Regions from separate parts of the Actinacidiphila sp. bgisy144 genome, predicted to be linked through region 1. Evidence: riboswitches for the same ligand, from Rfam matches in the RefSeq annotation. Region 1 holds a riboswitch; the other holds the start of a gene.
The links. Region 1 has a riboswitch for thiamine pyrophosphate ahead of AC3EVP_RS17440 (thiamine ABC transporter substrate-binding protein). Riboswitches for the same ligand answer to the same signal wherever they lie in the genome.
Positions count from the first base shown of each region.

Region 2: linked by a shared signal. The riboswitch ahead of thiO (glycine oxidase ThiO) and the one ahead of AC3EVP_RS17440 (thiamine ABC transporter substrate-binding protein) in region 1 are both predicted to bind thiamine pyrophosphate.

Region 1 is NZ_JBYIRM010000013.1:140,489-155,450, forward strand. Features, by position in the region: gene AC3EVP_RS17430 (SRA domain-containing endonuclease) at 1-690, shown strand, start outside; gene rlmN (dual-specificity RNA methyltransferase RlmN) at 797-1,915, shown strand; TPP riboswitch at 2,005-2,148, shown strand; gene AC3EVP_RS17440 (thiamine ABC transporter substrate-binding protein) at 2,140-3,246, shown strand; gene AC3EVP_RS17445 (ABC transporter permease) at 3,360-4,967, shown strand; gene AC3EVP_RS17450 (ABC transporter ATP-binding protein) at 4,964-6,040, shown strand; gene AC3EVP_RS17455 (LOG family protein) at 6,047-7,123, opposite strand; gene AC3EVP_RS17460 (hypothetical protein) at 7,543-8,733, opposite strand; gene AC3EVP_RS17465 (ABC transporter ATP-binding protein) at 8,795-9,589, opposite strand; gene AC3EVP_RS17470 (aspartate aminotransferase family protein) at 9,782-11,161, opposite strand; gene AC3EVP_RS17475 (Lrp/AsnC family transcriptional regulator) at 11,164-11,625, opposite strand; gene AC3EVP_RS17480 (gamma-aminobutyraldehyde dehydrogenase) at 11,832-13,277, shown strand; gene AC3EVP_RS17485 (glycerophosphodiester phosphodiesterase) at 13,380-14,087, opposite strand; gene AC3EVP_RS17490 (adenosine deaminase) at 14,092-14,962, opposite strand, start outside.
Region 2 is NZ_JBYIRM010000023.1:100,610-115,571, reverse strand. Features, by position in the region: gene AC3EVP_RS24985 (lysophospholipid acyltransferase family protein) at 1-234, shown strand, start outside; gene macS (MacS family sensor histidine kinase) at 303-1,544, shown strand; gene AC3EVP_RS24975 (response regulator) at 1,541-2,278, shown strand; gene AC3EVP_RS24970 (uridine kinase family protein) at 2,476-3,105, shown strand; gene AC3EVP_RS24965 (anthranilate synthase family protein) at 3,178-5,181, opposite strand; gene AC3EVP_RS24960 (class II 3-deoxy-7-phosphoheptulonate synthase) at 5,486-6,835, shown strand; gene AC3EVP_RS24955 ((2Fe-2S)-binding protein) at 6,998-7,291, shown strand; gene bfr (bacterioferritin) at 7,319-7,798, opposite strand; gene AC3EVP_RS24945 (sulfite oxidase-like oxidoreductase) at 7,945-8,559, shown strand; gene AC3EVP_RS24940 (deoxyribonuclease IV) at 8,670-9,551, opposite strand; gene pknB (Stk1 family PASTA domain-containing Ser/Thr kinase) at 9,630-11,588, opposite strand; gene AC3EVP_RS24930 (thiazole synthase) at 12,004-12,849, opposite strand; gene thiS (sulfur carrier protein ThiS) at 12,853-13,059, opposite strand; gene thiO (glycine oxidase ThiO) at 13,056-14,216, opposite strand; TPP riboswitch at 14,213-14,325, opposite strand; gene AC3EVP_RS24915 (NAD(P)/FAD-dependent oxidoreductase) at 14,435-14,962, shown strand, end outside.

The DNA.
Region 1 (14,962 bases):
GACGGATACGTAGGTAAGTCCAAAACCGTGCGGCAGCGCTATGTCGGCCAGGTCGTGGTCGATCCTGAGCAGAGCTACGAAGAGTGCTGGAGTACGTCCAACAGCGTGGAGCCTCGCCGCCTTTACGTCTTTCGGCTGCGGCCGGCTGCGACCGGAGAGTTGGCGCTCACCGACCGTGACCTCTTGCAGCCTGCGCCGGCGACGACCGTGCTTGAGGTACCGACGAGTTCCGAGCCCCGGATTGGGACACCCGGGGCGACAGCCGTCCCGGTAGAGCGACATGGAACGGACCAGACCACCGCCAACCTGCCGGGCGGATCAGTTGCCATAGTGCGGCGAGAGGGCCAGTTGGTGACCGCCTTCCAGCAGGTGTTGGCCGAGGCAGGACATACCTTCCATCGCCATCAGATCACCGTGGCTGGCGAGCCCGGATCGCTGATGACCGACCTTTACGACGACACCGACAATGTGTTGTACGAAGCCAAGGGCAAGAGCCGACGTATCGACGTTCGCATGGCGATTGGGCAGTTGCGCGACTACCGACGCCACTTGAACACACCCCCTGGGCTACGGCTCGCGGTGCTGCTGCCCGGCGACCCGGGCGAGGACCTCCGCGATTTCCTGGCAGCCGAAAACATCGCCCTGGTCACCCAGTCCGACGACGGCTTTGAAGGGTTCCCGGTGCAGTAGCCATCAGTGGCCGCAGGAGCGCCCGCCTCGTTGCTATGCGTTGCCGGTGCTCCACGTTATGCGACGGTCAGCTACTTGCCGCGGGTCTGCGACACTGGTAGGCATCATGCCTGTACCCGGAGAACTGACGTTTGCCGTGCCGCGCGGGGCCAAGAAGCCGCCGCGGCATCTTGCTGATCTTTCGCCCGCGGAGCGGAGGGAGGCGGTGGCGGCGCTGGGGGAGAAGCCGTTCCGGGCGAAGCAGTTGTCGCAGCACTACTTCGCGCGCTATGCGGACGATCCGGCGACGTGGACGGACATTCCGGTGGGGGCGCGGGGGAAGCTGGCCGGCGACCTGCTGCCGGAGCTGATGACGGTGGTGCGGCACGCCTCGTGCGACGACGGGGAGACCCGCAAGACGCTGTGGCGGCTCTTCGACGGGACGCTCGTCGAGTCGGTGCTGATGCGGTACCCGGACCGGGTGACGATGTGCATCTCGTCGCAGGCCGGCTGCGGGATGAACTGCCCGTTCTGCGCGACCGGCCAGGCGGGCCTGGACCGCAACCTGTCGACGGCCGAGATCGTGCACCAGATCGTCGCCGGGATGCGGTCCCTGCGCGACGGCGACGTGCCCGGCAGCGCGGCCGGCGCCCCGGACCGGCTGTCGAACATCGTCTTCATGGGCATGGGCGAGCCGCTCGCGAACTACCGCCGGGTCGTCGACGCGATCCGGCGCCTGACCGATCCGGCGCCCGACGGGCTGGGGCTGTCGCAGCGCGGCATCACCGTCTCCACCGTCGGCCTGGTCCCGGCCATGCACCGCTTCGCCGACGAGGGCTTCAAGTGCCGCCTCGCGGTGTCCCTGCATGCCCCCGACGACGAGCTGCGCGACACCCTCGTGCCGGTCAACACCCGCTGGAAGGTCCGCGAGGTGCTCGACGCCGCCTGGCACTACGCCGACGTCTCCGGCCGCCGCGTCTCCATCGAGTACGCCCTGATCCGCGACGTCAACGACCAGGCGTGGCGCGCCGACCGGCTCGGCCGGCTGCTGAAGAACCACCGGGTGCACGTGAACCTGATCCCGCTCAACCCGACCCCCGGCTCCAAGTGGACCGCCTCCCGGCCGGAGGACGAGCGGGCGTTCGTGGCCGCACTGGAGGCGCACGGCGTGCCGGTGACCGTCCGCGACACCCGCGGCCAGGAGATCGACGGGGCCTGCGGTCAGCTCGCCGCCTCCGCACGCTGATACGGTGCGCTGGTGTGTTCGTCGTACCAGCAGGACACATGAACAGCAGGACACATGAACCGCACGACCGCAGAACCGCAGGACAAGTGAACATCCGACAGGGGAGCGCCTGAGACGGCGCTGAGAGTGCGGCTGGGACCCGATCCGACGGCAGGACCGTCGAGGGACCCAGGCCGCAGACCCTCCCACCTGATCCGGGTCATACCGGCGTAGGGAGTCACACAGTGAACAGCACCATCCGTCGGCGTGCCATCGGCGCGCTCGTCCTCGCCACCGCCGGCGCCACCGTCCTCGCCGGCTGCGGCTCGAGCTCCAGCTCCGGTTCCGGCTCCTCCTCGGCCGCCGGCAAGCCCTCCAAGACCGTCACCCTGGTCAGCCACGACTCGTTCGCCGCCTCCTCCTCGGTGCTCGCGCAGTTCACCAAGGAGACCGGCTACACCGTCAAGGTGCTGCGCGGCGGCGACGCGGGCGCCGCGGTCAACCAGGCCATCCTCACCAAGGACCACCCGCGCGGCGACGTCTTCTTCGGCGTCGACAACACCCTGCTCTCCCGCGCCCTGAGCAACGGCCTGTTCGACTCCTACACCGCCAAGGGCCTGGACCAGGTCGCCGCGGACGTGCAACTGGACGCCGCCAAGCACCGCGTGACGCCGATCGACTCCGGCGACGTGTGCGTCAACTACGACCGCGCCTACTTCACCTCCCACCACCTCGCGCCGCCGCAGACCTTCGCCGACCTGGTCAAGCCGCAGTACAAGAACCTGCTGGTCACCGAGAACGTCTCCACCTCCTCCCCGGGGCTCGCCTTCCTGCTGGGCACCGCCGCCACCTACGGCGACTCCGGCTGGCAGGCGTACTGGAAGAAGCTGAAGGCCAACGGCGTGCAGGTCGTCGACAGCTGGGAGCAGGCGTACGACAACGCCTTCTCCGGGTCGGCCGCCGGCAAGAAGGCCAAGGGCAGCAAGCCGCTGGTCGTCTCCTACGCCTCCAGCCCGCCCGCCGAGGTGGTCGGCGTCACCCCGCAGCCCGCGCAGTCGCCCGTCGGGGTGGCCACCGGCACCTGCTTCCGCCAGATCGAGTTCGCCGGGCTGCTGCACGGCGCGAAGAACCCCGCCGGCGCCAAGGCGTTCATCGACTTCATGCTCAGCCGGACCTTCCAGCAGGACATGCCGCTCCAGATGTACGTCGACCCGGTCGTGAAGGGCGCGGTGGAGCCCGAGGTGTTCACCAAGTACGGCGCGAAGGTCCCGCACCCCACGACGCTGGCGCCCGACAAGATCGCCGCGAAGCGGGACGACTGGGTGAAGTCGTGGAACTCGATCGTCCTGTAGCGCCACGGGAGGGAGCGCCGAAGAACGGGCTGCCGCGCAAGGCCGCACCGCGCAACGCCGCGCCGCGGGCCGGCTCCCACCGTGGTAGCCGCCGCGTCCTCACCGGAGCGGCCCTGGCCGCACTGCCGCTGGCGTTCTTCGCCGCCTTCTTCGCCTACCCCGTGGCGGCGATCGTCGGCCGCGGCCTGCACGAGGGCGGCCGCTGGCAGCTCGGCCGGATCGGCGACGTCCTCGGCGACGGCTCGGTCCGGCACGTGCTGTGGTTCACCTGCTGGCAGGCGGCCGCCTCCACCGCGCTGACCCTGGTGGTCGCCCTGCCGGGGGCGTACGCCTTCGCGCGGCTGGACTTCCCCGGCAAGCGGCTGCTGCGGGCCGTGGTCACGGTGCCGTTCGTGCTGCCGACCGTCGTCGCGGGCTCGGCGTTCCTCGCGCTGCTCGGGCAGGGCGGCTTCACCGACAGCCTGTTCGGGGTGCGCCTGGACACCTCGGTGTGGGCGATCCTCATCGCGCATGTCTTCTTCAACTACGCCGTGGTCGTCCGCACCGTCGGCGGCCTGTGGGCCCAGCTCGACCCGCGCCAGGAGGAGGCCGCCCGCATGCTCGGCGCGGGCCGCCTCACCGCCTGGCGCCGCGTCACCCTGCCCGCGCTCGGGCCTGCCGTCGCGGCCGCCGGGGTGATGGTCTTCCTGTTCACCTTCACCTCCTTCGGCGTCATCCAGATCCTCGGCGGCCCCACCCGCGCCACCCTGGAGGTCGAGATCTACCGGGAGACCGCCGAGATCTTCGACCTGCCCACCGCGGCCGTGCTCACCCTGCTCCAGTTCGCCGCCGTGGCCGCGATCCTGGCCGTGCACGCCTGGACCACCCGGCGTGGGGAGTCCGCGCTGCGCCTGGTCGACCCGGCCGGCACCGCGCACCGCCCGCGCGGCCGGGGCGAACGCGCGCTGCTGGCCGCCGTCCTCGCCTCGGTCGCGCTGCTGATCCTGCTGCCGCTCGGCGTGCTCGCCGCCCGCTCCTTCGACGGCCCGAACGGCTACGGCCTGGCCTTCTACCGCGCGCTTGGCACCACCGGCGGCGACGGCACCTTCCTCGTCCCACCGTTGCAGACCGTCTGGAACTCGGTGCGCTACGCGGCCGCCGCCACCGTGATCGCCCTGGTCGTCGGCGGGCTGGCCGCGGCCGCCCTGACCCGCCGCGGCGGCCGGCTGATGCGCGGCTTCGACGGGCTGATGATGCTGCCGCTGGGCACCTCCGCGGTCACCGTCGGCTTCGGCTTCCTGATCGCCCTCGACAAGCCGCCGCTGGACCTGCGGGACTCCTGGCTGCTGGTGCCGCTGGCCCAGGCGCTGGTCGGCGCGCCGTTCGTGGTGCGGGTGATGCTGCCGGTGCTGCGGGCCGTCGACGAACGGCTGCGGGAGGCCGCGGCGATGCTGGGCGCCTCCCCGCTGCGGGTCTGGCGCGAGGTCGAACTCCCGCTGGTACGGCGGGCGCTGGGCATCGCGGCCGGGTTCGCGTTCGCCGTCTCGCTCGGCGAGTTCGGTGCCACGGTCTTCATCGCCCGCCCCGACAGCCCCACCCTGCCGGTCGCCGTCGCCCGCCTGCTCGGCCGGGCCGGCGAGATGAACTACGGCCAGGCGATGGCGCTGAGCACCATCCTCATGGTGGTCTGCGCGGCCAGCCTGCTGATCCTGGAGTACCCGCTGTCGGAGAGGTCGCGATGACCGGCACCCTGCTGCGCGTGGACGCGGCCACCGTACGGTTCGGGGCGCGCGCCGCGCTGGACGAGGTGAGCGTGGACGCGGCCGCGCACGAGATCGTCTGCGTGCTCGGGCCGTCCGGCAGCGGCAAGTCCACCCTGCTGCGCGCCGTCGCCGGGCTCCAGGCGCTCGACGGCGGCCGGGTGCTGCTGGATGGCGCCGACCAGCGGGGCGTGCCCGCGCACCGCCGCGGGGTCGGGCTGATGTTCCAGGACCACCAGCTCTTCCCGCAGCGCGACGTCGGCGGCAACGTGGCGTTCGGGCCGCGCATGCACGGGATGCCGCGCCAGGACCGCGAGCGGCGGACCGCCGAACTGCTGGACCTGGTGGGGCTGCCCGGCGCCGCGGCCCGCCCCGTCGCCACCCTCTCCGGCGGCGAGCAGCAGCGGGTCGCGCTGGCCCGCGCCCTCGCGTCCGAGCCGCGGCTGCTGATGCTCGACGAGCCGTTGGGCCAGCTCGACCGCTCCCTGCGCGAACGGCTGGTCGTCGAACTGCGTCGGCTGTTCGGGCAGTTGGGCACCACCGTGCTGGCCGTCACGCACGACCAGGGGGAGGCGTTCGCGCTCGCGGACCGGGTGGTGGTGATGCGCGACGGGCGGATCGTGCGCAGCGGTACGCCCCTCGAGGTGTGGCAGCAGCCCGGCTCGGAGTTCGTGGCCCGCTTCCTGGGGTTCGACAACATCACCGACGCCGTGGTCAGCGGTGGTGTCGCGGTGACCGCCTGGGGCAAGCTGGCCGTCCCCGACGGCACCCCCGACGGCGAGCACCGCCTGCTCGTGCGGCCCTCGGGCGTACGGCTCGGGCCGGCCGACGGCGCCGGACCGCGCTGCGAGGTGGTCTCGCGGACCTTCCGCGGCGGCCATGTGGGAGTGCTGCTCCAGCCCGCGCAGGGGCCCGCCCTCGAAGCGGAGTGCGCGCTGCGCGACGCGCCGGAGATCGGCGCCCGGGTGGGCGCGGTGTTCGCCCCCGAGGACGTCGTCGTCCTCGCCCGGTCCGCCGTGCGGGCCGCTCCCGGCGAACGCCCGGCCGCGGGGTGAGGCGGGCTACGCGCTGAGGCGGGCCAGCGCCGCGGGCACCTCGTCGACGCTGTCGACCAGGGTGATGCGCGCGCTCATGGGCCGGCCGTCGGCGAGGGCCTGGAGCAGCGGCCAGACGGGCAGCTCGGCGGTCCAGTGGGCGTGGTCGACCAGGACCATGGGGGCCGGGTCGCCGTGCGAGCCGTAGTAGTTGGCGGTGGCGGCGTCGAAGACCTCCTGGACGGTGCCGGCGGCGCCCGGCAGGAAGACGGCGCCGGCGGTGCAGCGTGTCAGGAGCCCGTCCTCACGGGTGGCGTTCGCGAAGAACTTCGCGATGTGCGCGGCGAACGGGTTGGGCGGCTCGTGGCCGTAGAACCAGGTGGGCAGGCCGTAGGAGGGCCCGCCGTCCGGCCAGCGCTCGCGCACCTCGAAGGCGGTGGACGCCCAGGCGTCGACGGAGGGCGCGAAGGACGGGGTGCCCGCGAGGACGTCGAGCGCCTTGCCGAGCATCACGTCGTCGTACGCGGCCGCGTACGCCCCGAAGTTCGCCGCCTCCATCGCGCCCGGGCCGCCGCCGGTCGCCACGGTCAGCCCGGCGGTGGCCAGCGCGCGGCCCAGCCGGGCGGCGCCCGCGTACGCCGGGGTGCCGCGCTCCATGGCGTGCCCGCCCAGCACGCCCACCACCTGCTCGCCGCCGAGCTGCTCGTCCAGGGCGTCGGAGACCGCGTCGTCGTGGATGGAGCGCAGCATGGAGGCGAACACGTCGCGCTCGGCGGCGGTCCGCAGCCACCAGTCGTACGTCAGCGCGTCCGGTGTCGCGCCGTAGCCGCTCTCGGCCAGGCCCGCGTACAGCTCCTCGGGCCGGTAGGGCGCCGCGCGGTAGGGGTCGAAGGGCAGGCCGGGCACCGGCGGGAAGACCAGCGCGCCGCCGGCCCGCACCTGGGCCAGCGCCTGCGGTTCCATCGGGCAGCCGAGGAAGACCGCTTGCGAGGTGTCGGTGACCAGCAGCGCGAAGGTGCGGGAGGTCAGGTCCACCGCCCGCACCCGGCAGTCCGCGAAGGACCCGCCGAGCGCGACCGCGTCGAACTCCTCCAGCGTCTCCACCTCGCGGGTCCGGCGGACACCTTCCGGCGCGGCGCCCGAGGGCGCCTTCGGCGGCTCGGGCGGCACCGGGCCGCGGTACGGGCCGGCCGCGGGACGCGGCAGCCGCGGACGGGCGGGACGGGGCGAGTCTGGGGAGGTAGGCGCTGCCACGCGAGCACGATAGCGCGCCGCGGTCGGCGCCGGGCCGCCGCGAAGAGGGACAGCGGCGGCGCGCCGTTGACGCGGCGCCGCGTGCGGGAGGACCGCGCGCGGCGCCGGGGACGGATCGGGACGGGGGGAGGGGCCACGGGCCGGGAAGGGGACGGGCTACGGGCCGGGAAGGGGACGGGTTACGGGCCGGAAGGGGAGGGGCTGCGGACTGGGAAGCGGACGGGTTACGGGCCGGGAGGCGGAGGGGCTGCGGACCGGGAGAGGGAGCGCTAGGGCGTCGGCGAGAGCGCCGCGACCAGCAGCGCCGGCACCAGGAACGCGACCGCCAGCACGCCGGCCCGTACCGCCGCCGACGCGCGCAGCACCGCGGCGGGCGCCGCGAGTTCGCGCAGCGCGGCCCGCGCGGACGCGCGCGCGGCGTGGGACTCCCGCGCGGCCAGCGCGGCCGAGGCCAGCACGCACATGCAGATCAGCAGCACCGCGAAGGTGGTGACCGGCCCGAGGGTGCGGCCGCTGTCCTGGTGCAGGCCGTAGCCGGCCACCAGCGCCGCCACGGTCGCCGAGAGCAGGCCGAGCGGGCGGCCGAGCCGCCGCGCCTCGTGCTGGAGCCCGCGCCCGGCCAGCAGCCGCAGCCCGCCGGGCCGGTAGGCGGCGAGCAACCGCCCGCAGGCGTGGACCAGTCCGGGGCCGGCCAGCACCAGCCCGGCGGCGGTGAGCACCCAGCCGCCGACCGCGGCCGGCGCCATCGCGCCCAGGCCGCTGGGCAGCGGGAAGGTGTGCCGGTCGGGGGCTGTCGCCTCGAGCGCCAGCCCGACGGCGATCAGCGCGACGCCCCACGGGAGCCCGGCGGGCACCTGCTCGTCCGGTTCGATCGCGCCCGCGTCCGGGCCGCCCGGGCGGGCACGGCCCCGGTCCGGCCGCTGCCCGTCCGTCCGCCGTCCGTCGGGGCGCTGCTCGGTGCGCAGCCGTGCCGCGCTCGCGGCGCCCGCCGCCAGCGGGACCAGGGCCAGCAGCGTGACCGCCCCGGCGAGCGGCAGGCTGTGGCCCGCCGCCAGGAGCCCGGGGCCGACGCCGTGGTAGGGCACACCGGTCACGTCGCCGCGCAATTGGAGGAAGAGCAGCAGCGCCAGCACGCTGCCGCACGCGCACACCAGGGTCACCGTCGCCGCGGCGAGCAGCACCAGGCCGTTCCGGCCCAGGCCGACCGCGGTGAGCCCGGCCCGGGGCCAGCCGGTCGACTGGGCGCGGCCCACCGCGACCGCCAGCTGCACGCTGACGATCGCCGGCACCACGCACCAGCCGAGGCGTACCACCGTGTGCGAGGCGCCGCCCGGGTGGGCCAGCGCCCAGCCGAGGGCCGCCAGCAGCAGCAGTCCGGTGCCGCACGACGCGAGAGCGGCCAGCACCCACCGGCCGAGCGCCGCCGGACTCGCCCCGCGCAGCAGCCGAAGGCTCAGCACCGGCCGCACCCCCCGCGGCCGGCCGCGCTCCGCCCGGGGCGCGGGCGCCGTACGCGGGCGTTCATACGCTGGCCGGGCGGGGAGCGGCCAGGTCCGGGTTCTGCCCCGTCCCCTTGCCCTTGCCCTGGGCCGGCCCCTTGCCCTGGGCGGCGCCCTGGCCCGAGTTCTGCTCCGGCGCGGCGGTCACCACGCGGCCGTCGGCGAAGGGCACGGTCCGGTCGGCGTGCGCGGCGATGTCGGGGTCGGCCGTGGCCAGCACGACGGTGATGCCGTGGGAGCGGGCCGCGCTGGTGAGGGTGCGCAGCACGTGCGCCCGGTCGTCGCGGTGCAGCGTCGCGGTCGGCTCGTCGGCGAAGACCACGGCCGGGCCGGTGACCAGGGCGCGGGCCACGGCGACGCGCTGGCGCTGAGCGGCGGACAGCCCGGCCGGCCGGCTGCGGGCGACGTCGCCGATGTCGAGGCGCTCCAGCCACTCGCGGGTGGCGGTCCGCGCGGTCCGGCTGCTCTCGCCGCGCAGCAGCAGCGGCAGGGCGGCGTTCTCCCACACGTTCAGCTCGGGCAGCAGGTGCGGGTCGGTGCCGACCCAGCCGAACCGGTCGCGGCGCAGCCGCTCGCGGGCGGGGTCGGGCAGTGTGTGCACCGGGCCGCTGTTGAACCAGACCTCGCCCTCGTCGGGGACGAGCTGTCCGGAAAGGCAGCGCAGCAGCGTCGACTTGCCCGCGCCGCGCGGTCCGGCGAGCGCGAGGATCTCCCCGGCCCGCACGCTGACCGACACGCCGAGCAGCGCGGGCGAGCCCTGGTAGGAGTGACGCAGGGCGCGAGCCCAGAGCACGTCGTTGTCGGGCGGGGCCTCCATGCCGTACCTCCGCGGATCGCGAGTTCACCCGGGCAACGAGCCCGGGACGTGTCCGGTCACTGCTCGGCACGCTATGCGCGGCCGCCGCGCCCGCCCCGCAGGCGCCCCCGCGAACCCCCCGATCGGCGCAGCCCGCCCCTTGCCGGGCGGCAGGGGGCGGGCTGCGGTCCGTGCTCAGCGGCCGGCGGCCGGTCAGAGCTTCGTCCACGCCTCCTTGAGCACGCCGCGCAGGATGGACTCGATCTCGTCGAAGAGCGGCTGCTCGGCGATGAGCGGCGGGGCGAGCTGGATCACCGGGTCGCCGCGGTCGTCGGCGCGGCAGTACAGCCCGTTGTCGAAGAGCGCCTTGGACAGGAAGCCGTACAGCACGCGCTCGGTCTCCTCGTCGGTGAACGTCTCCTTGGTCGCCTTGTCCTTGACCAGCTCGATGCCGTAGAAGAAGCCGTTGCCGCGCACGTCGCCGACGATCGGCAGGTCCCGCAGCTGGTCGAGGGTGGCGCGGAAGGCCGCCTCGTGGTCCAGCACGTGCTGGTTGAGCCCCTCGCGCTCGAAGATGTCGAGGTTGGTGAGGGCCACGGCCGCCGAGACGGGGTGTCCGGCGAAGGTGTAGCCGTGCAGGAAGGTGTTGCCGTCGCGGTAGAACGGCTCGGCGAGCCGGTCGGAGACGACGCACGCGCCGATCGGGGAGTAGCCGGAGGTCATGCCCTTGGCGCAGGTGATCATGTCGGGCACGTAGTCGAACTTGTCGCAGGCGAACATGGTGCCCAGCCGCCCGAACGCGCAGATCACCTCGTCGGAGACGAGCAGCACCCCGTACCGGTCGCAGATCTCGCGGACCCGCTGGAAGTAGCCGGGCGGCGGCGGGAAGCAGCCGCCGGCGTTCTGCACCGGTTCGAGGAAGACCGCGGCCACGGTGTCGGGGCCCTCGAAGAGGATCTCCTGCTCGATCTGGTCGGCGGCCCAGCGGCCGAACGCCTCCGGGTCGTCGCCGTGGATCGGGGCGCGGTAGATGTTGGTGTTGGGCACCTTGCGGGCGCCGGGCACCAGCGGTTCGAACGGGGCCTTGAGCGCGGGCAGTCCGGTGATGGACAGGGCGCCCTGCGGGGTGCCGTGGTAGGCGACCGCCCGCGAGATCACCTTGTACTTGGTGGGGTTGCCGGTCAGCTTGTGGTACTGCTTCGCCAGCTTCCAGGCGGTCTCCACCGCCTCGCCGCCGCCGGTGGTGAAGAAGACCTTGTTCAGGTCGCCGGGCGCGTACCCGGCCAGCCGCTCGGCGAGCTCGACCGCCTTGGGGTGGGCGTAGCTCCAGATCGGGAAGAAGGCCAGCTCCTGCGCCTGCTTGTAGGCGGTCTCGGCGAGTTCGTGGCGTCCGTGCCCGGCCTGCACCACGAACAGCCCGGACAGGCCGTCGATGTAGCGCTTGCCGCGCGCGTCGTAGATGGACGCGCCCTCGCCGCGGACGATGGTCGGCACCGGGGCGTCCTGGTAGTCCGACATGCGGGTGAAGTGCATCCACAGGTGGTCGTAGGCGGACTTCGACTGGTCGGGCTGCTCGGCGTGCGAAGCGGTCATGGCTATCTGGTTCCCCAGGTGTAGGTCTGCTTGCGGAGCTTGAGGTAGACGAAGGTCTCGGTGGTGCGGACGCCCGGCAGCGCGCGGATGCGCTTGTTGATCATCTCCAGCAGGTGGTCGTCGTCCTCGCAGACGATCTCCACCAGCAGGTCGAACGAGCCGGCGGTGAGCACCACGTACTCGACCTCGTCGAGGGCCGCGAGCGCGTCGGCGACCGGCTCGAGGTCGCCCTCGACGTTGACGCCGACCATCGCCTGGCGGCGGAAGCCGACGGTGAGCGGGTCGGTCACCGCGACGATCTGCATCACGCCCTGGTCCAGCAGCTTCTGCACCCGCTGGCGCACCGCGGCCTCGGACAGCCCCACCGCCTTGCCGATCGCCGCGTACGGGCGGCGCCCGTCCTCCTGGAGCTGTTCGATGATCGCCTTCGAGACCGCGTCTATCGAGGCGGAGGCGCCGTTCATGTCACGAGTGGCCACGCGCACCACTGTGCAGGAGAGGTCGACGGTCCCGCAAGCCCCGCACGATGAATTCCGTTGTGTTAAGCCGCCTGCAACACTGAATCGGTTGTTGTAGCCCGGCGGGCGTGTCGAATACGGCAGTCCTGGCGTTAAGCTGGGCGGCGTCTCACTACATGGACACGAACCGGATGGACCAGGGAGCAAGCGCCGTGACCGAACTCCGTACTCTGCGCAACCACATCGACGGAGAATTCCGCGACGCCGCCGACGGGCGCACCACCGAGGTGGTCAGTCCGGTCACCGGCCGGGCGTACGCGACCGCGCCGCTGTCCGGCAGGGCCGACGTCGACGCGGCCATGGCCGCCGCCCGGGCGGCCTTCCCCGGCTGGTGCGACACCACGCCCGCCGAGCGGCAGAAGGCGCTGCTGAGGATCGCCGACGCCATCGAGGCGCGCGCGGACGAACTGGTCGCGGTGGAGAGCGAGAACACCGGCAAGCCGCTCGCGCTCACCGCGAGCGAGGAGGTCCCGCCGATGGTGGACCAGATCCGGTTCTTCGCCGGCGCCGCCCGGCTGCTGGAGGGCCGCTCGGCCGGCGAGTACATGGAGGGCCTGACCTCGATCGTGCGGCGCGAGCCGGTCGGGGTGTGCGCGCAGGTCGCGCCGTGGAACTACCCGATGATGATGGCGGTGTGGAAGTTCGCCCCGGCGATCGCGGCGGGCAACACCGTGGTGCTGAAGCCCTCCGACACCACCCCGGCCTCCACCGTGCTGCTCGCCGAGATCATCGCCGGGGTGCTGCCCAAGGGCGTGTTCAACGTGGTCTGCGGCGACCGCGACACCGGCCGGCTGATGGTCGAGCACCCGGTGCCGGCGATGGCGTCCATCACCGGCTCGGTCCGGGCCGGGATCGAGGTCGCCGGGTCCGCCGCCAAGGACGTCAAGCGGGTGCACCTGGAACTGGGCGGCAAGGCGCCGGTGGTGGTCTTCGACGACCTCGACAGCCAGGCGCTCGCCAAGGCCGCCGAGGACATCGCCCTCGCCGGGTTCTTCAACGCCGGCCAGGACTGCACCGCCGCCTGCCGGGTGCTCGTGCAGGAGGGCGTGCGCGAGGAGTTCACCGCGGCGCTGGCCAAGGCCGCCGCCGCCACCAGGACCGGCCTGCCCGACGACGAGGACGTGCTCTTCGGCCCGCTCAACAACGCCAACCAGCTCGCCCAGGTCGCCGGGTTCGTCGACCGGCTGCCCGCGCACGCCAAGGTCGAGGCCGGCGGCCACCGGGTCGGCGAGGAGGGCTACTTCTACGCGCCCACCGTCGTCTCCGGGCTGCGGCAGGACGACGAGGCGGTGCAGCGCGAGGTGTTCGGCCCGGTCATCACCGTCCAGTCGTTCACCGACGAGGAGCAGGCGGTCACCTGGGCCAACGACGTGGACTACGGCCTGGCCTCCTCGGTGTGGACCAAGGACCACGGCCGGGCGATGCGGATGTCGAAGAAGCTCGACTTCGGCTGCGTGTGGATCAACACCCACATCCCGCTGGTCGCCGAGATGCCGCACGGCGGGTTCAAGCAGTCCGGCTACGGCAAGGACCTGTCCGCGTACGGCTTCGAGGACTACACCCGCATCAAGCACGTCATGACCTCGCTGGAGGCGTGAGCGCGAACCCCGCCGGCGGCCGGTGCGCACCGAGGAGTGCGGACCGGCCGCCGGCGCGTCAGCGCCGCGCGCCGCGTACGGTGCTCAGCCCGCGTACGGTGCTCAGGCCGCCTTCGCGCGCAGCCGCAGCAGCACCTCCGGACGGTTGGTGGTGACCGCGTCCACCCCGGCCGCTACCAGGCGGGACATCGAGCGGCGCCAGTCGGCGGTCCAGGCGGCGACCAGCAGCCCGCGGTCGTGCGCCCACGCCACCGTCGCTGGATCGGCCAGCCCGAAGCGGAGGTTGAGCCAGCGCGGGGCGAGGCCGTCCAGCAGCGCGTCGGCCGGGCGCGCGGACGTCGTCCAGGTCATCGCGATCTCGGCGGCGGGCTCCAGGGCCCGCACCTGGCGCATCGCGGCCAGCTTCCCGCAGTAGTAGACCCGGTCCGCCGCACCCGCCTCCCGTACCGCCCGGACGGCCGCGGGCGCCTGGTCGGCCTCGGTCAGGTCGATCAGCATCCGTGTCCGGTCCGGGCCGGCCAGCAGCTCGGCGAGCGCGGCCGCGAAGGACGGCACCCCGCCGCCGGTCGCCTCGGCCACCTCGTCGTAGGCCAGCGAGGCCACCGGCGCCACGACGCCCCACAGCCGCTCCAGCGTCGGGTCGTGCAGCAGCACCGGCACGCCGTCCCGGGTGAGGCGGACGTCCACCTCCACGACGTCCGCGCCCTTGCGCAGCGCCGAACGCACCGACGGCAGCGTGTTCTCGCGGTGGGCGTAAGGGTCGCCCCTGTGGGCGACGACCGTTACCCCGTGCCCAGGGCGCGCGGCCACGGCGTCAGCCCCGCGCGGAGGGGACGCCGGGACCGCCCGCGGCGGCGCCGTAGGACAGCGTGTAGGCGTCGATCTCCGCCGCCAGCCGCGCCTTGCCCGCCGGTTCCAGGAAGGACGCGTGCACCGCGTTCTTCGCCAGCTCCGCGACCCCCGCGCGGTCCAGCCCCAGCAGCCGGGCGGCCACCGCGTACTCGGTGTTCAGGTCGGTGCCGAACATCGGCGGGTCGTCGCTGTTGACGGTGACCAGCACGCCCGCCTCGGCCATCCGCCGGATCGGGTGCTCCTCGATGTCGGTCACCACCCGGGTGGCGATGTTGGAGGTCGGGCAGACCTCCAGCGGGATGCGGTGCTCGGCGAGGTGGTCCAGCAGCCGGGGGTCCTGCACGGCGCTGGTGCCGTGGCCGATCCGCTCGGCGCCCAGCACGTTCAGGGCGTCCCAGATCGTCTGCGGCCCGGTGGCCTCCCCGGCGTGCGGCACGCTGTGCAGCCCGGCCGCCCTGGCCCGGTCGAAGTACGGCTTGAACTGCGGGCGCGGCACCCCGATCTCGGGCCCGCCCAGGCCGAAGGAGACCAGGCCCTCCGGGCGCAGGTCCAGCGCCAGGTGCGCGGTCTGCTCCGCCGAGGCCAGGCCCGCCTCGCCGGGGATGTCGAAGCACCAGCGCAGCACCACGCCCAACTCCGCCTCCGCGGCCTTGCGCGCGTCCTCGATCGCCTCCATGAACGCCTGCTCGGGGATGCCCCGGTTCGTCGAGGAGTAGGGCGTCACGGTCAGCTCGGCGTAGCGGATCTGCTGCCGGGACATGTCCCGCGCGACCTCGTACGTCAGCAGCCGGATGTCCTCGGCGTCGCGGATCAGGTCCACCACGGACAGGTAG
Region 2 (14,962 bases), on a different contig from region 1:
GACCGGTTCATCCTCCGCTCGGTCACCGACGAGGTGATGTACGAGATCATGAAGCTGTCCGGCCAGGAGTACGTCGACATCTACGCGACCGCCGCCAAGCGGCAGATCGCCGAGGCGGCGAAGGCGGAGGCGGCGAAGGCGGCCGCCGCGAAGAGCGACGCGGCACCCACCGACACGGAGCACACCGACACGGCACCCACCGACAGGGAGCACACCGACCCGCCCACCGCGTAGCCGCCCGGGCACCCCGCGAGACCGTGCAGACTTGGCGGACCGGGGGAAGGGAATCCGTGGCCGTGAAGATGTCGGTGGAACTGCCGCTGTGGCGTGCGCTGGCCGCCTACCGCGTACTGACCTGCGGATACGCCGTGGCGCTGTACGTCCACGCGTACCCGTCGCTGCGCCACCCGTTGCCGGGCGGCGTGTACATGGGCGCCCTGGTGGTGTGGACGTTCGCGACGCTGGGCCGGCTGCGCAACGCGGAGCGGTGCACCCCGCCGTTCCTGGTCGCCGATCTGGTCGTCGCCGTCAGCGGGGTGCTGCTCACCTCCGTGGTCGACGTCCCCGAGCGGATAGCGTCCGGCTCCTTCACGCTGCCGTCGATCTGGACGGCCGGCTCGGTGCTGGCCTGGGCGGTGAAGGGCGGCTGGCGGTGGGCCGCGCCGGCCGCTTCCGTGGTCGCGGTCGCCGACCTCGTCGAGCGCGGCACGGCCAGCCCCGAGACCCTGCACAACCTGGTCCTGGTGTGGATCGCGGCGATCGCCATCGGCTACGTCGTGGAGGTCGCCCGGGCGAGCGAGCGCACCCTCGCCCGGGCGCTCCAGATCGAGGCGGCCACCCGCGAACGCGAGCGGCTGGCCCGCGACATCCACGACAACGTCCTCCAGGTGCTGGCGATGGTGCAGCGCCGCGGCGACCAGGCGGGCGGCGAGGCCGCGGAACTCGGCCGGCTGGCCGGCGAGCAGGAGGTGGCGCTGCGCTCCCTGATCTCGGGCGCCCCGGCCCCGGAGCCGCCCCCGCCCGCCGGCGGTACGCCCGCGCCGGACGGCCCCGCGGACCTGCGCCCGCTGCTGTCCCGGTACGCCTCCGGCCGCGTCACCGTCTCCGCGCCGGGCACCCCGGTGCCGCTGGACCCGGGCGCCGCGGCCGAGTTGGCGGCGGCGGTCGGCGCGGCCCTGGACAACGTGCGCCGCCACGCGGGCGAGCAGGCGCACGCCTGGATACTGCTGGAGGACGAGCCGGACGCGGTGCTGGTGACCGTGCGGGACGACGGCCCCGGCATCCCGGAGGGGCGGCTCGCCGCGGCGGCGCGCGAGGGCCGGCTGGGCGTGGCCCAGTCCATCCGCGGCCGGCTGCGCGACCTGGGCGGCGGCGCCGAACTCGTCTCCGTACCCGGCCAGGGCACGGAGGTGGAACTGCGCCTGCCGAAGGCACCGCGGCGGACGGCAGCCGCGCCCGGCGGCCCGGTAGCCTCGGGCGTACGCAACGAACCGGCCGGCGCCGCAGACACCGGCCGGACCGGAGGGGGAGGAAGCACACCATGACCCTCGGCACCGCCGAGCACACCGGACCGGACCGGCCCGTGACGGTGATGGTCGTCGACGACCACCCGATGTGGCGGGACGCGGTCGCCCGCGACCTCGCCGAGGCGGGCTTCGAGGTGGTCGCCACCGCGGGCGACGGGCCCGAGGCGATCCGTCGGGCCCGCGCGGCCCGCCCGCAGGTGCTGGTGCTCGACCTCAACCTGCCCGGCGCGTCCGGGGTGCAGGTGTGCAAGGAGGCCATCGCGCACGACGGAGCGCTGCGGGTGCTGGTGCTGTCGGCCAGCGGCGAGCACACCGACGTGCTGGAGGCGGTCAAGTCCGGTGCGACCGGATACCTGCTGAAGTCCGCCGGGCGGGACGAACTGGTGGACGCGGTGCGCCGCACCTCGGCCGGCGACCCGGTCTTCACCCCGGGGCTGGCCGGGCTGGTGCTGGGGGAGTACCGCCGGCTCGCCACCGAGCCGCCCCCGGCGCAGCCCGACGAGCCGGCCGCGCCGCGGCTGACCGAGCGGGAGACGGAGGTGCTGCGGCTGGTCGCCAAGGGCCTGAGCTACAAGCAGATCGCCCAGCGGCTGGTCATCTCGCACCGCACCGTGCAGAACCACGTGCAGAACACCCTCGGCAAGCTCCAACTGCACAACCGGGTCGAGCTGGTGCGCTACGCGATCGCCCGCGGTCTCGACGACGAGGACGGCGACGGCGACGGCAGCGGGGACACCGGCGGGAACCGCTGAGCCGGGGGCCGTGCGGACGCCCGGCGGACCGGCCGGAACCGGCCCGGCGCCGACGCGTGCCGCGGCGCGCCAAGAGCGCTTGCCGTAGGCCGCCCACCGGCCCTACGATCCCTCCACCCGGCATGTCCGGCCGCTTCGAACACCCCCTTTCTGGTCTTCTGTCCCCACCTTTCTGAGCATCTTGAGGAGCGCCCGGTATGACGGGTGTTGTGGGAGGGCACGCGGTGCCCGTACTCGCGGTCGCAGGCGGCACCGCTTCCGGCAAGTCCACCCTTGCCGAGGCGCTGGCGCGGCATCATCCCGAGACCGTCGGTCTCGTCCACCTCGACGACTTCTACGTGCCCGCGCACGACCCGCAGCGCGGGGTGCGGACGCTGAGCGCGACCGGCGCGGAGACGCTGGACTGGAACCATCCCGGCTCCATCGACGAGGACGCCGTCGCCGAGGCGGTCGACGCGGCGGCCGGCTGCGGCCGGTACCGGCTCGTGGTCGTGGAGGGCCTGTTCGCGCTCACCCTGCGGGCGGTCGCCGAGCGGGCCACCTGGCGGGTGTACGTGGACACCCCCGACGACATCCGGCTGGCCCGCAAGATCCTGCGCAAGATCGAGGTGTTCGGCCAGGACCCGGGCCTGTCGCTGCGCAACTACCTGCTCAGCGGGCGGGAACGGCACGCGGAGTACGTCGCCCCCGCCCGGGACCGGGCCGACCTGGTGCTCGACGGCACCACGTCCGAGGAGGGCCTGCTCGACGCCGTCGCCCACCTCGTCGGCGACCTCCTCGGCCGCGCCCCGCAGCAGGCCGGGCACCCCGAGCCGCTGGCCGTCTGACCGCGCGGGGCCGTCTGGCCGCGCGGGCCCGCCCGGCCGGATGCGGCCGGACGGCCCCGCGGCCCGGTGCCGCTACACCGGCGGGCGGACCGCCCGCGAGGTCGCGCCCACGTGGTCGAGCAGCCCGGCCACCAGCGCGGCGCCGTCCAGCGAGAGCACCGACTCCGGGTGGAACTGGACCCCGGCGAAGCCCGGCCCGCGCAGCGCGTGGATGTCGCCGCTCGCCGGGTCCCGGCTCACCTCGATGCCGTGCATGGCCAGTTCCTCGGCGGCGTCGGCGTCGCAGCGGGCCGTGAAGGTGTTGTAGAAGCCCACCGTGGTCCGGGTGCCGAAGAAGTCGACCACCTCCTGCGCGCCCTGCGCCGGGCGGTCCTTGCGGACCAGGTCCAGGCCGAGTTCGGCCGCGACCAGCTCATGGCCCAGGCACACCCCGAGCAGCCCATGCGCGTGGTCGCGCACCAGGTCCGCGGTGAGCGCCCGCAGGAAGCCCATCTTCGGGTCGGCGGTCTCCGCCGGGTCGCCCGGGCCCGGGCCCAGCACCACCGGCCCGGCGTGCGACAGCGCCGCCTCCCGCAGCCCGGGCTCGTCGTAGCGCCGTACGGCCACCGTGCGGCCGGCGGCGCGCAGCACATGCGCGAGCATCGCGGTGAAGGTGTCCTCGGCGTCCACCACCAGCACCGGCCCGGCCGCGCCGTCCCGCGCCGGGGCCGGCGTCCGCATCCGCAGCCAGAACGGGGCGAGCCGGGAGCGGCGGGCGTCCAGCGCGGCCCGCACCCGGATGTCGTCGGCCAGCCGCGGCGCGGCCGTACCCGGGTCGGAGCCCGGCGCGGGGGCGGCCGGCGGCCGCGGCGGGAGCACCCCCAGCGCGGTGAGCACCCCGGCGGCCTTCGCGTGCGTCTCGGCCACCTCCGCGTACGGGTCGGAGTGCCGCACCAGGGTCGCGCCGACCGGCACCTTCAGCTCACCGGCGGGCGAGATGTCGGCGGTGCGGATCAGGATCGGCGAGTCCAGCGTCTGGGCGCCGCCCGCGTCCCGCCCGAGCAGCGCCAGCGCGCCCGCGTAGTAGCCGCGCCCGGCGCCGTCGCGGCCGCGGGGCTCGTACCGCTCGATCACCCGGCAGGCGTTCTGCACCGGCGAGCCGGTGACGGTCGCGGCGAACATCGTCTCCCGCAGCACCTCCCGCACGTCCATGCTGGAGCGGCCGCGCAGTTCGTACTCGGTGTGCGCGAGGTGCGCCATCTCCTTCAGCCGCGGCCCGACCACGACGCCGCCCCGGTCGCCGACCGTGCACATCATCTTCAGCTCCTCGTCCACGACCATGGTCAGCTCCTCCACCTCCTTCGGGTCGTGCAGGAACTCCAGCAGCCCGTCCGCCGACGGCCCCTGCGCCGGGTAGCGGTAGGTGCCGCTGATCGGGTTCATCACCACGGTCCGGCCGGACATCCGCACATGGACCTCCGGGCTGGCGCCCACCAGCGTCCGCTCGGGGGTGTGCACGGTGTACGTCCAGTACGCGCCCCGCTCGCCGCGCAGCAGCCGGCCGAACAGCTCCAGCGCCGCCGCCGGCCCGAAGTCCGGCACGACACCGCGGAAGGTGCGCCGGATCACGAAGTTGGCGCCCTCGCCGCGCCCGATCTCCTCCTCGAGCACCTGCCGCACGATCCGCGCGTACGCGTCGTCGTCCACGTCGAACGCGCCGCCCTCGACCCGCACTTCGGACCCGCCCGGCAGCTCCCGCAGCGCGTCCCGCACCTCGGCGAGCGGGAGTTCGTACACCTCCTGCGGGCGCAGGACGGCCAGCGGGGTGCCGTCGTCATGGACGTCGAAGCCCCGCTCGCGGATCTGCCGGAAGGGCACCAGGGCCAGCGCGTCGGTGACCGGGGCGCCGGGGGAGCCGGAGGGCAGCGGGATGCCGGCGAGCGTGTCGACCTGCTCGACGGGGCCGAGCAGCACCTCGACCACGTCCTGCGGGCGGCCGGGGGTGCGGCGGTGCAGCAGGGCGAAGGGCGGGCAGGCGGGGTCGAGCAGGCGCTGGACGAGCCGGGCGGCGCTGGGGGGCGGGGCGGAGTGGGGCACGGCGGGCGTTCCTTCCTGGACGTTCCTGGACGTTCTCGGCGGGCGACGGACGGGAAGGGCGGCCGGACCCGGAAACACCGAAGGCCGCCCTCGGGCGGCCTTCGCGACGTGTTCTGCGCGCGATGTCTAACGGGCCGCCGTGGAAGCGGTCCGCCAGCAGGAGTGCTGGGTGGTGCGGGTGATCATCGCGGTCATGGTCCCGAGCCTACCGCAACCGGGCGGCGACGATCCGCACACGGGGTGGAACGTCTCATCCACTGAGCGCAGCGGTCCGGGCCCGACCCGACCACGTAGGGTGGGGCCCGTGACCGTGAATGCCGAAACCCATGCCGGGACCCGTACCTGGCAGTCTCTTCCCGCGGCGCAGCAGCCTGAATGGCCCGACCCCGAGGCGCTGCGCGACGTGATCGCCGAGCTCGCCTCGTATCCGCCGCTGGTCTTCGCCGGCGAGTGCGACCAGCTGCGCGCCCGCATGGCCGAAGTGGCCGAGGGCAAGGCGTTCCTCCTCCAGGGCGGCGACTGCGCCGAGGCGTTCGACGCCGTGGGCGCGGACCAGATCCGCAACAAGCTCAAGACGCTGCTCCAGATGGGAGCGGTGCTCACCTACGCCGCTTCGGTGCCGGTGGTGAAGGTCGGCCGGATCGCCGGCCAGTACAGCAAGCCGCGCTCCAAGCCGACCGAGACCCGCGACGGCGTGACGCTGCCGACCTACCGCGGCGACTCGGTGAACGGCTTCGAGTTCACCGCCGAGGCCCGCGTGCCCGACCCGCAGCGGCTGAAGCGGATGTACCACACCTCCGCCGCCACGCTGAACCTGGTGCGCGCCTTCACCACCGGCGGCTACGCCGACCTGCGCCAGGTGCACGCCTGGAACCAGGACTTCGTGAAGTCCTCGCCGTCCGGGCAGCGGTACGAAGCCCTCGCCCGCGAGATCGACCGCGCGCTGACCTTCATGGCCGCCTGCGGCACCGACCCGGCCGAGTTCCGCACCGTCGAGTTCTACGCCTCCCACGAGGCGCTGCTGCTCGACTACGAGACGGCGCTGACCCGGACCGACTCGCGGACCGGCAAGCTCTACGACGTCTCCGGCCACATGCTGTGGATCGGCGAGCGCACCCGGCAACTCGACGGCGCGCACATCGAGTTCGCCGCGCAGATCGGCAACCCGATCGGGGTGAAGCTCGGCCCGTCGACCACCCCGGAGGAGGCGCTCGCCTACATCGACCGCCTCGACCCGGACCGGGTGCCCGGCCGGCTCACCTTCGTGGTGCGGATGGGCGCGGACAAGGTCCGCGACAAGCTGCCGACGCTGGTGGAGAAGGTCACCGCGTCCGGGGCGAAAGTGGTGTGGGTCAGCGACCCCATGCACGGCAACACCTTCGAGGCCGCCTCCGGCCACAAGACCCGCCGCTTCGACGACGTCCTGGACGAGGTGAAGGGCTTCTTCGAGGTCCACCACGGCCTCGGCACCCACCCCGGCGGCATCCACGTGGAGCTGACCGGCGACGACGTCACCGAGTGCGTCGGCGGCGGCGACGAGATCTTCGTCGACGACCTGCACCAGCGGTACGAGACGGCGTGCGACCCGCGGCTCAACCGCAGCCAGTCGCTCGACCTGGCGTTCCTGGTCGCCGAGATGTACCGGGGCCAGTAGCAGCGGGCGCCGGCACCCGGCCCGTCGGTGCCGGCTTCGAGAAGTATCCGCGGAGGGGCGCGTATCACACCGGTACGCGCCCCTCCCGGCTTTTCTTCCGCGCGACCGTCTGGGTAAGGTAAGGGTTACCTCAGCTTCTGGCCCTGGATCGGTGGTGACCGCGTGTACGTCTGCTCGTGCTTCGGCATCACCGAGCAGCAGGTGAAGCAGCACGCCGAAGAGGGCCGCTGCACCCCGCGCCAGATAGCCTCCGCCTGCAAGGCAGGCACGGACTGCGGGTCCTGCGTCAAGCGCATCCAGGCGGTGCTGGGCCGCGGCGACGGCTGCGTCACCCGCCACGGGCTGGCCGCCCCGGCCGCTGCGGCCGGGCCGGCCCCGGCCGATCTCGCGCAGCCGGAGATCCCGCGGCCGGACCCCGCGCCGCCCGCCCTCCGACCGCTGCGGCGCGTCGCCTGACCCGCGGCCGCGCACCTCAGGGGCGGATCAGCTCTCCGGCTGCTCGATCTGCTGCGCGATGTACAGCGGCTCGCCCAGCTTCTCGATCAGGCCGAGCTGCGTGTCCAGGTAGTCGATGTGGTGCTCCTCGTCCTTGAGGATGTCCTCGAACAGCCGGGCCGAGGTCACGTCGGACTTCGACCGCATCAGGTCGATGCCGCGCCGCAGCCGGTCGATCGCCTCGACCTCCACCAGCCGGTCGGCCTGGAACATCTCGGTGACGGTCTGCCCCACCCGCACATGGAACAGCCGCTGGTAGTTCGGCAGCCCCTCCAGCAGCAGGATGCGGTCGGTGATGATCTCCGCGTGCCGCATCTCGTCGAACGACTCGGCCCTGGTGTTCTTCGCGAGCTTCGTCCACCCGAAGTTGTCCTGCATTTTCGCGTGCAGGAAGTACTGGTTGATCGCGGTCAGCTCGGCGGTCAACTGCTCGTTGAGGAACTCGATGACCTCGGGGTCGCCCTGCATGGCAACGCCGTCCTTCCCGTTCGGGCCCGATATGTCCGCGCATCCTTGCACCGCGTGACCGTTCGATCCAGTAAGTGCACGCTTACGGTGTCGGCGCCGCCCGGCCCGCGGCCCGAGCACGGTGTCCGGTCTGTCACCATGGACGTATGAGTCGGCAAGCGCATCCGGAGGGGCGGCTCCCCCCGGGGCAGCGGCTCCAGCGGGGCTGGCCGGTCACGCACTACGGGCCCGTGCCCCGCTTCCGCCCCGAGCGCTGGGACTTCCGCGTCTTCGGCGCCACCGTGCACGGCGCCCGCCCGGTGTGGAACCACGACGAGTTCTCCGCGCTGCCGTACACCACCGTGGTCGCCGACTTCCACTGCGTCACCAAGTTCTCGATGACCGGCATGGAGTGGGGCGGGGTCTCCGCCGCCACCGTCGCCGAACTCGCGCCCCCGGCGGCCGACGTCACCCACGTCATGGTCTGGGCCGAGTACGGCTTCAGCTCCAACCTGCGGATCGAGGAGTTCCTCGACGACCTCACGATCTTCGCCACCCACCAGGGCGGCCAGCCCCTCACCGCCGAACACGGCTTCCCCGTCCGCCTCGTCGTGCCCCGCCTCTACGCCTGGAAGGGCCCCAAGTGGGTGCGGGGCATCGAGTACATGACGGCCGACCGCCGCGGTTTCTGGGAGGAACGGGGCTACCACAACCTCGCCGACCCCTGGCACGAACAGCGCTACTCCTTCCAGGAATCCCCGGGCGACGGCCCCGAACTCTGATCCCGGCTCACCCCGCCGGGCGCCCTAAAGGGGCGCGGGGAACGGCGCGACCAGCCAGAACGTACGAGTGGATCGCCACTGCCTGAAGGGGCAGACGCGGCCGTAAGGGGTCACTCCCCCCGAAGGGACTGGAGCAACTTCACGTCAGAAGCGTGCCCTTCAACTCCCCCCGGAGTCTCGATGACCAAGGGCACCCCGTCCGTCGCCGGGTGGGCCAGAACCTCACGGAAGGCCTCCACCCCGATCCGCCCGGCACCAATATTCTCGTGGCGGTCGAGGTGCGCCCCGCACCCCGCCTTCGAGTCGTTCGCATGGATCAGCCGCAGCCGCCCCGCCCCCGCGGCCCCCTCGATCTCCGCGAACATCCGGTCCACCCCGCCGGGCGCCGCGATGTCGTGCCCGGCGGCGAACACATGGCAGGTGTCCAGGCACAGCCCGACCCGCGGATGCCGGTCCAGCGCGTCCAGATACGGCCCCAGGTCCTCCGCCAGCGAACACAGCGAGGACCCCTGCCCGGCGGTCGACTCCAGCAGCAGCCACGGGTCGTCGTCGTGCGTCAGCTCCTCCAGCAGCGGCCGCACCCGCTCCCGTACCTGCGCCAGCGCGGCCTCCCGGGGGCGGCCGCCGGTCGCGGAACCGGTGTGCACCACCACCCCGAGCGCCCCGATCCGCCGCCCCCGGCGCAGCGAGTGCCGCAGCGACGCCACCGAGCGGTCGACGGTCTCCGGCGTGTGCGAGCCGAAGTTGATCAGATACGGCGCGTGCACGTACGCGGGGATGTCCGCGTCGGCGCAGCGGGCGCGGAACTCCTCGTCCTGCGCCGGATCACCCGGGCCGGTCGCCCAGCCCCGGGGGTTGGCCACGAAGACCTGCACCGCCTCCGCGCCCAATTGCTCGGCGTAGCCCAGGCCCTTGGTGGCCAGGCCGCCCGCCACCGGCACGTGCGCGCCGACCGGATTGCGGCGGCGCCCGGGCGCGGTCTGCTCGTTCACTCGTCCGTCACCGGTCTTCACAGCTCGTCGTTCGGGTCGGTCAGGGCACCCAGGGTCGGTCAGCGCATCCAGAGTCGGTCAGCGCGCCCAGAGGGTGATCGTCGCGCCCTTGGGGGCCTGGCTGCCGCCGTCGGGGGACTGGCTGAACACGGTACCGCTGAAGAAGAGGTTGATCACCCGCACCTCGAAGCCGGCGGCGGTGAGGATCTTCTTCGCGTCGCCCGTCTTCTTCCCGGTCACGTCCGGCACCGGGAACTGCTGCTGGCCCTTGGAGACCGTGATCGTCACCGAGTCGCCCGCGGCGGCCTGGCCCCCGGCGCCCGGGGACTCCAGCGCGACCTTGTCCTTGTCGGCCACGTCGGAGAAGACCTTGCCCGGCGCGAGCACCACCTTCAGCCCGGCCGCCTCCAGGTCCTGCTGCGCGTCGGTGACCGACTCGCCGACCACGTCGGGGATGTCGACGGGGGCGCCGCGCGAGACGGTGATCGAGACGCGCTTGCCCGGGTCGGTCTGGGTGGTGCCCAGCGGGTCGGTGGACACGACCCGGCCGCGCGGCACGTCGTTGCTGTATGCCTGGGTGACCGTGCCCGGCACCAGGCCCGCGGCCTTGATCTCCTTGCGGGCGGTGGCCAGGTCGCGCCCGGCGACGTCGGGCACCCGGACGTGCTGGGGGCCCTTGGAGACCGTCAGGGTCACCGTGCCGTTGCCGCGGATGCGCCGGCCGGGGGAGGGGTCGGTGGCGATCACGCTGCCGCGCGGCACTGTCAGCGAGAAGCCCTGCTTCACCTTGCTGTCCAGCCCGGCCTGCTCGATCTTCTGCTCGGCCTTCGCCTGCGGCAGCGACAGCACACCGGGGACCGTCGTGAACTGGCCGTCGTTGATGTACCAGACGCCCGCGCCGACCCCGAGGACGACCAGCAGGGCGACGAGCACGGCGAGCGGGCCGCGGCGCGAGCGCGCCCACCCGGGTGCCGGGGCGGGGGGAGGGTCGTCCGGCGGCGGGGTGGGCAGCAGCAGGCGGGTGGTGCGGTCCGGGACCGCGCCGTCGGGCCGCGCCACCACGCTGGTGGGCTCCTCGGAACCGGGCGGCAGTACGGGCGGCACCTCGTCGGTGGGCACCTCGTCGGCGTGCACCTGGTCGGCGGGCTCGGGTGCCGCCGGTCCGGCCGGGCGCGCGTCCAGCTCCTCCGCGGTCAGCGCCGCCCGCGCCGTACGGGTCTCGGCGAGCAGTTCCACCGCGTCCGCCGGGCGCTGCTGCTGCGGGCGGGCGCAGGCCCGCGCCACCAGCGCGTCCAGCAGCGGCGGTACGGTCGGCACGACCGCGGAAGGCGGCGGCACGTCCTCGTTGACGTGCTGGTACATCACCTTCATCGGGGTGTCGCCGTCGTACGGCTTGCGGCCGGTCAGCATCTCGTAGAGCACCACGCCGCACGCGTACACGTCGGCCCGCTGGTCCACGGTGCCGTGGCCGATCTGCTCCGGCGCCAGGTACGACACGGTGCCCAGCACCACGCCCGTCGACGCGCTCGTCTTCGTGTCGATCGCCCGCACCAGGCCGAAGTCGGCGACCTTCACCCGGCCGTCGTCGCCGATCAGCACGTTCTCCGGCTTCATGTCCCGGTGCACCAGACCCGCGCGGTGCGCCGCGCCCAGCGCCGCGAGCACCGGTTCCATGATGTCCAGCGCCGCGTGGACCTGGAGCGCCCCGCGCTCCCTCAGCACGTCCCGCAGCGTGCAGCCCGCGACGTACTCCATCGCCAGGTACACGTACGTGCCGTCCGTGCCCTGGTCGAAGACGCCCACCACGTTCGGGTGCGCGAGCTTCGCGACCGCCTTCGCCTCGCGGATGAAGCGCTCCACGAACACCGCGTCGTCCGCGAGGCGCGGGTGCATCACCTTCAGGGCGAGCTCCCGGTCCAACCGGGTGTCCACGGCGCGGTAGACCGTCGCCATCCCGCCGACGGCGATGCGCTCCTCGACCAGATAGCGCCCGTCGAGCGTCTGCCCGACGAGCGGGTCCTCCACGCTGGTGTCCACGGCCACCGATTCTACGAGGCGGTTCGCACCCAACCGCGGGATCACGGCGCAATGTGTCCCACCCGTGCGGATTCGCTACGCGGTTGTAACCGTCTCCGTCCCCCTCCTCCCGCCCTGCGGGCCCCACGGCCCCCGCCGCGACGGTCCCGTCCCGCCCCCGGCTGCCGCCGTGTGGTGCGCTGGCCGCGCCGTTCCCCGCGCCCCTGTGGGGCGCTGGCTTCTTTCGCGGGAGGGGCCGAGCAAAACCAGGGGCGCGGGGAACTGCGCGGCCAGCCAGAGTGCACCGTGAGGTGGACGGGGACGGGAGGGGGCAGTACCCAGGGGCGCGGGGAACTGCGCGACCAGCCGGAGCGGGCCTGGGGTGGACGGGGACGGGAGGGGGCAGGACGCGGGGGCGCGGGGGGAGGGCGGCGCCCTATGCGCGGGGGGCTGGGGGCGGCGCCCCCAGGGAGAGGGCGCCGTTCGAGGGGGTCGAAGCGAGGGCACCGTACCTGCGGGGGATACGCCCGGCCCGGTGGGCGAGCCGGCCGGCGGAAACGGCCTCCCGCATGGCCGCGGCCATGAGCACGGGCCGCTGCGCCCGGGTGACGGCGGACGCGAGCATGACGGCATCGCACCCGAGTTCCATGGCGAGCGCGGCGTCGGACGCGGTGCCGGCCCCGGCGTCGAGGATGACGGGCACGGACGCCCGCTCGACGATGAGCTGGAAGTTGTGCGGGTTGCGAATCCCGAGCCCGGAGCCGATCGGCGAGCCGAGCGGCATGACCGCCGCGCACCCGACATCCTCCAACTTGCGGGCGAGCACGGGGTCGTCGCTGGTGTACGGCAGCACCGTGAACCCGTCGTCCACCAACGTCTCGGCAGCGTCGAGGAGTTCGACCGGATCGGGCAGCAACGTCCGCTCGTCGGCGATCACTTCGAGCTTGACCCAGTCGGTGCCGAGCGCCTCCCGGGCGAGCCGCGCGGTGAGGACGGCCTCGCCCGCGGTGAAGCAGCCGGCCGTGTTCGGCAGGACACGAACCCCCAACCGGCTCAGCACGGACAGCACGGAACCTTTCGCGGTGGGGTCCAGCCGCCGCATCGCGACGGTCGTCAGCTCCGTACCGGAGGCGACGAGCGCCCGCTCCAGCACGTCGAGGCTCGGCGCCCCGCCGGTGCCCATGATCAGCCGGGACCCGAACACGGCGTCGCCGATCCGCAGCGGATCAGCCCCGTCAGGCGACGCGGACGGCGCGGCCTGCGCCGACGGTGTCGTGTGCAACGCTCAGCCCCCCTGGACCGCGGTGAGGATCTCCACCCGGTCGCCGTCGGCGAGCCGGGTCGCCGACCAGCGCGAGCGCGGCACCACCGCCTCGTTGAGCGCGGCGGCCACCCCGGTGGTCGCCGCGCCGTACCGGGCGACGAGCGCACCGAGCGCGATCGGCTCCTCCAGAGCGCGCGGCTCCCCGTTGACGAGCACGCTGATCGTCATACCGTCTGCTCCTCACGTACGGCCGCGAACCGCCCGGCGGCGAACGGCTCGGCGTACCGCGGCAGCCGTCCGGTGTCCAGGACATGGCCGAGGACGTCCCCGGTGACGGGCGTGAGCAGCACCCCGTTGCGGTGGTGCCCGGTGGCCAGCAGCAGGCCGTCCAGGTGGGAGGGCCCGAGCAGGGGCGCGTTGTCCGGCGAGCCGGGCCGCAGCCCCGCGAGGGTCTCGGTGAGGGGGAGTTCGGTGATGCCGGGCACCAGGTCGTGCGCGTCCCGCAGCAGTTGGTAGACGCCGCCCGCGGTCACCGCGGTGTCCCAGCCGAACTCCTCGCTGGTCGCGCCGAGCACCAGTTCCCCGTTCTCCCGCGGCACCAGGTAGACATGGCTGCCGCGGACCACCGCACGGACCGTGCGGGACAGGAACGGCGCCCGCCCGGCCGGCATCCGCAGCCGCAGGATCTGCCCCTTCACCGGCCGCACCGGCGGCAGCGCGTCCGGCGGCAGCCCCGCCAGCCGGCCGCTCTCGCAGCCCGCGGCCAGCACGGTGCGCCCCGCCACCGCCCGGGTGCCGTCGGCGAGTTCGGCGCCGGTGACCCGGTCGCCCGCGCACAGCACCCGCGCCGCCTTCGCCCGTACGAACTCCACGCCCGCCGAGCACGCCGCCCGCAGCAGCGCCGCCGCCAGCCGCCGCGGATCGACCTGGTGGTCGCCGTCCACCCGCAGCCCGCCGCGCACCCCGGGGGCGAGCAGCGGCTCCAGCCGGCGGCAGTCCCGCCCGGTCAGCCACTGCGCGGCCAGCCCCAGCGAGGTCTGGAAGGCGTGCAGGTCGCGCAGGTCCGCCCGGTCGTCCGCGTCCAGCGCCACCGCGAGGGTGCCGCACGGCCGGTAGCCGGTGTCCAGACCGGTGGCGTCGGCCAACTCCGCGACCAGGTCCGGATAGCGCGCCGCCGACGCCAGGTTCAGGTCGAGCAGCGTCTGCTCGCCGTACTGCAACTCCGTGACCGCGGCGAGCATCCCCGCCGCGACATGGGCGGCGCCGCCGCCGGGGGACGGGTCGGCCACCACCGTCGACAGCCCGCGCTGGGCGGCGCGCCACGCCGTCACCAGGCCGATGATGCCGCCCCCCACGACGAGGACGTCCGCTGTTCGGGTACGCATGAGTCTCGGCTGCTCCCTTCGCCGGCATGACCCGGATCAGGTTCGTACGGTCGGCGGCCGGCCAGCCGCCCTCTCAGCCCGGTGCGTCCGGGCTCCCGCGAATTCGCTTCCGGTCAGCTTAACCGAGGGCCCGCCGGCGGGCGCCGCCGCGTCCACCGCGGTGGACGGGCCGCCCCGACCCCCGCCCCGGCGCCGCCCCGACGCGCTAACGTGTCCCGGTGAGCGAGCGTCACGCAGTGATCGTGGGGGCCGGCATGGCCGGCGTGCAGACGGCCGTCGAGCTGCGGCAGCAGGGCTGGCGCGGCCGGATCACCCTGCTGGGGGACGAGCCCCACCCGCCGTACGACCGCCCCCCGTTGTCGAAGGCGGTGCTGCTGGGCGCGGAGGGCGGCGCCCTGGCCGACGTGCGGTTCGACGTCGACTTCGCCGCCTTGGAGGTGGACCTGCGGCTGGGCGTGCACGCGCAGGCGCTGCGCGCCGCGGCACGCCAACTCGTCACCGACGCGGGCCTGGTGGCCTATGACGCGCTCGTCCTGGCCACCGGCGCCTACCCGGTGGCGCTGCCCGGCACCGCCGGCCGCCCCGGCGTCCACCCGCTGCGCACCCTGGACGACGCCGCCGCGCTGCGCCCGGTCCTGGAGCGGCGCGAGCACGTCGTGGTGGTCGGCGCCGGCTGGATCGGCGCGGAGTTCGCGACCGCGGCCCGCAAGGCCGGCTGCGAGGTGACGGTGGTCGAAGCCGCCGAC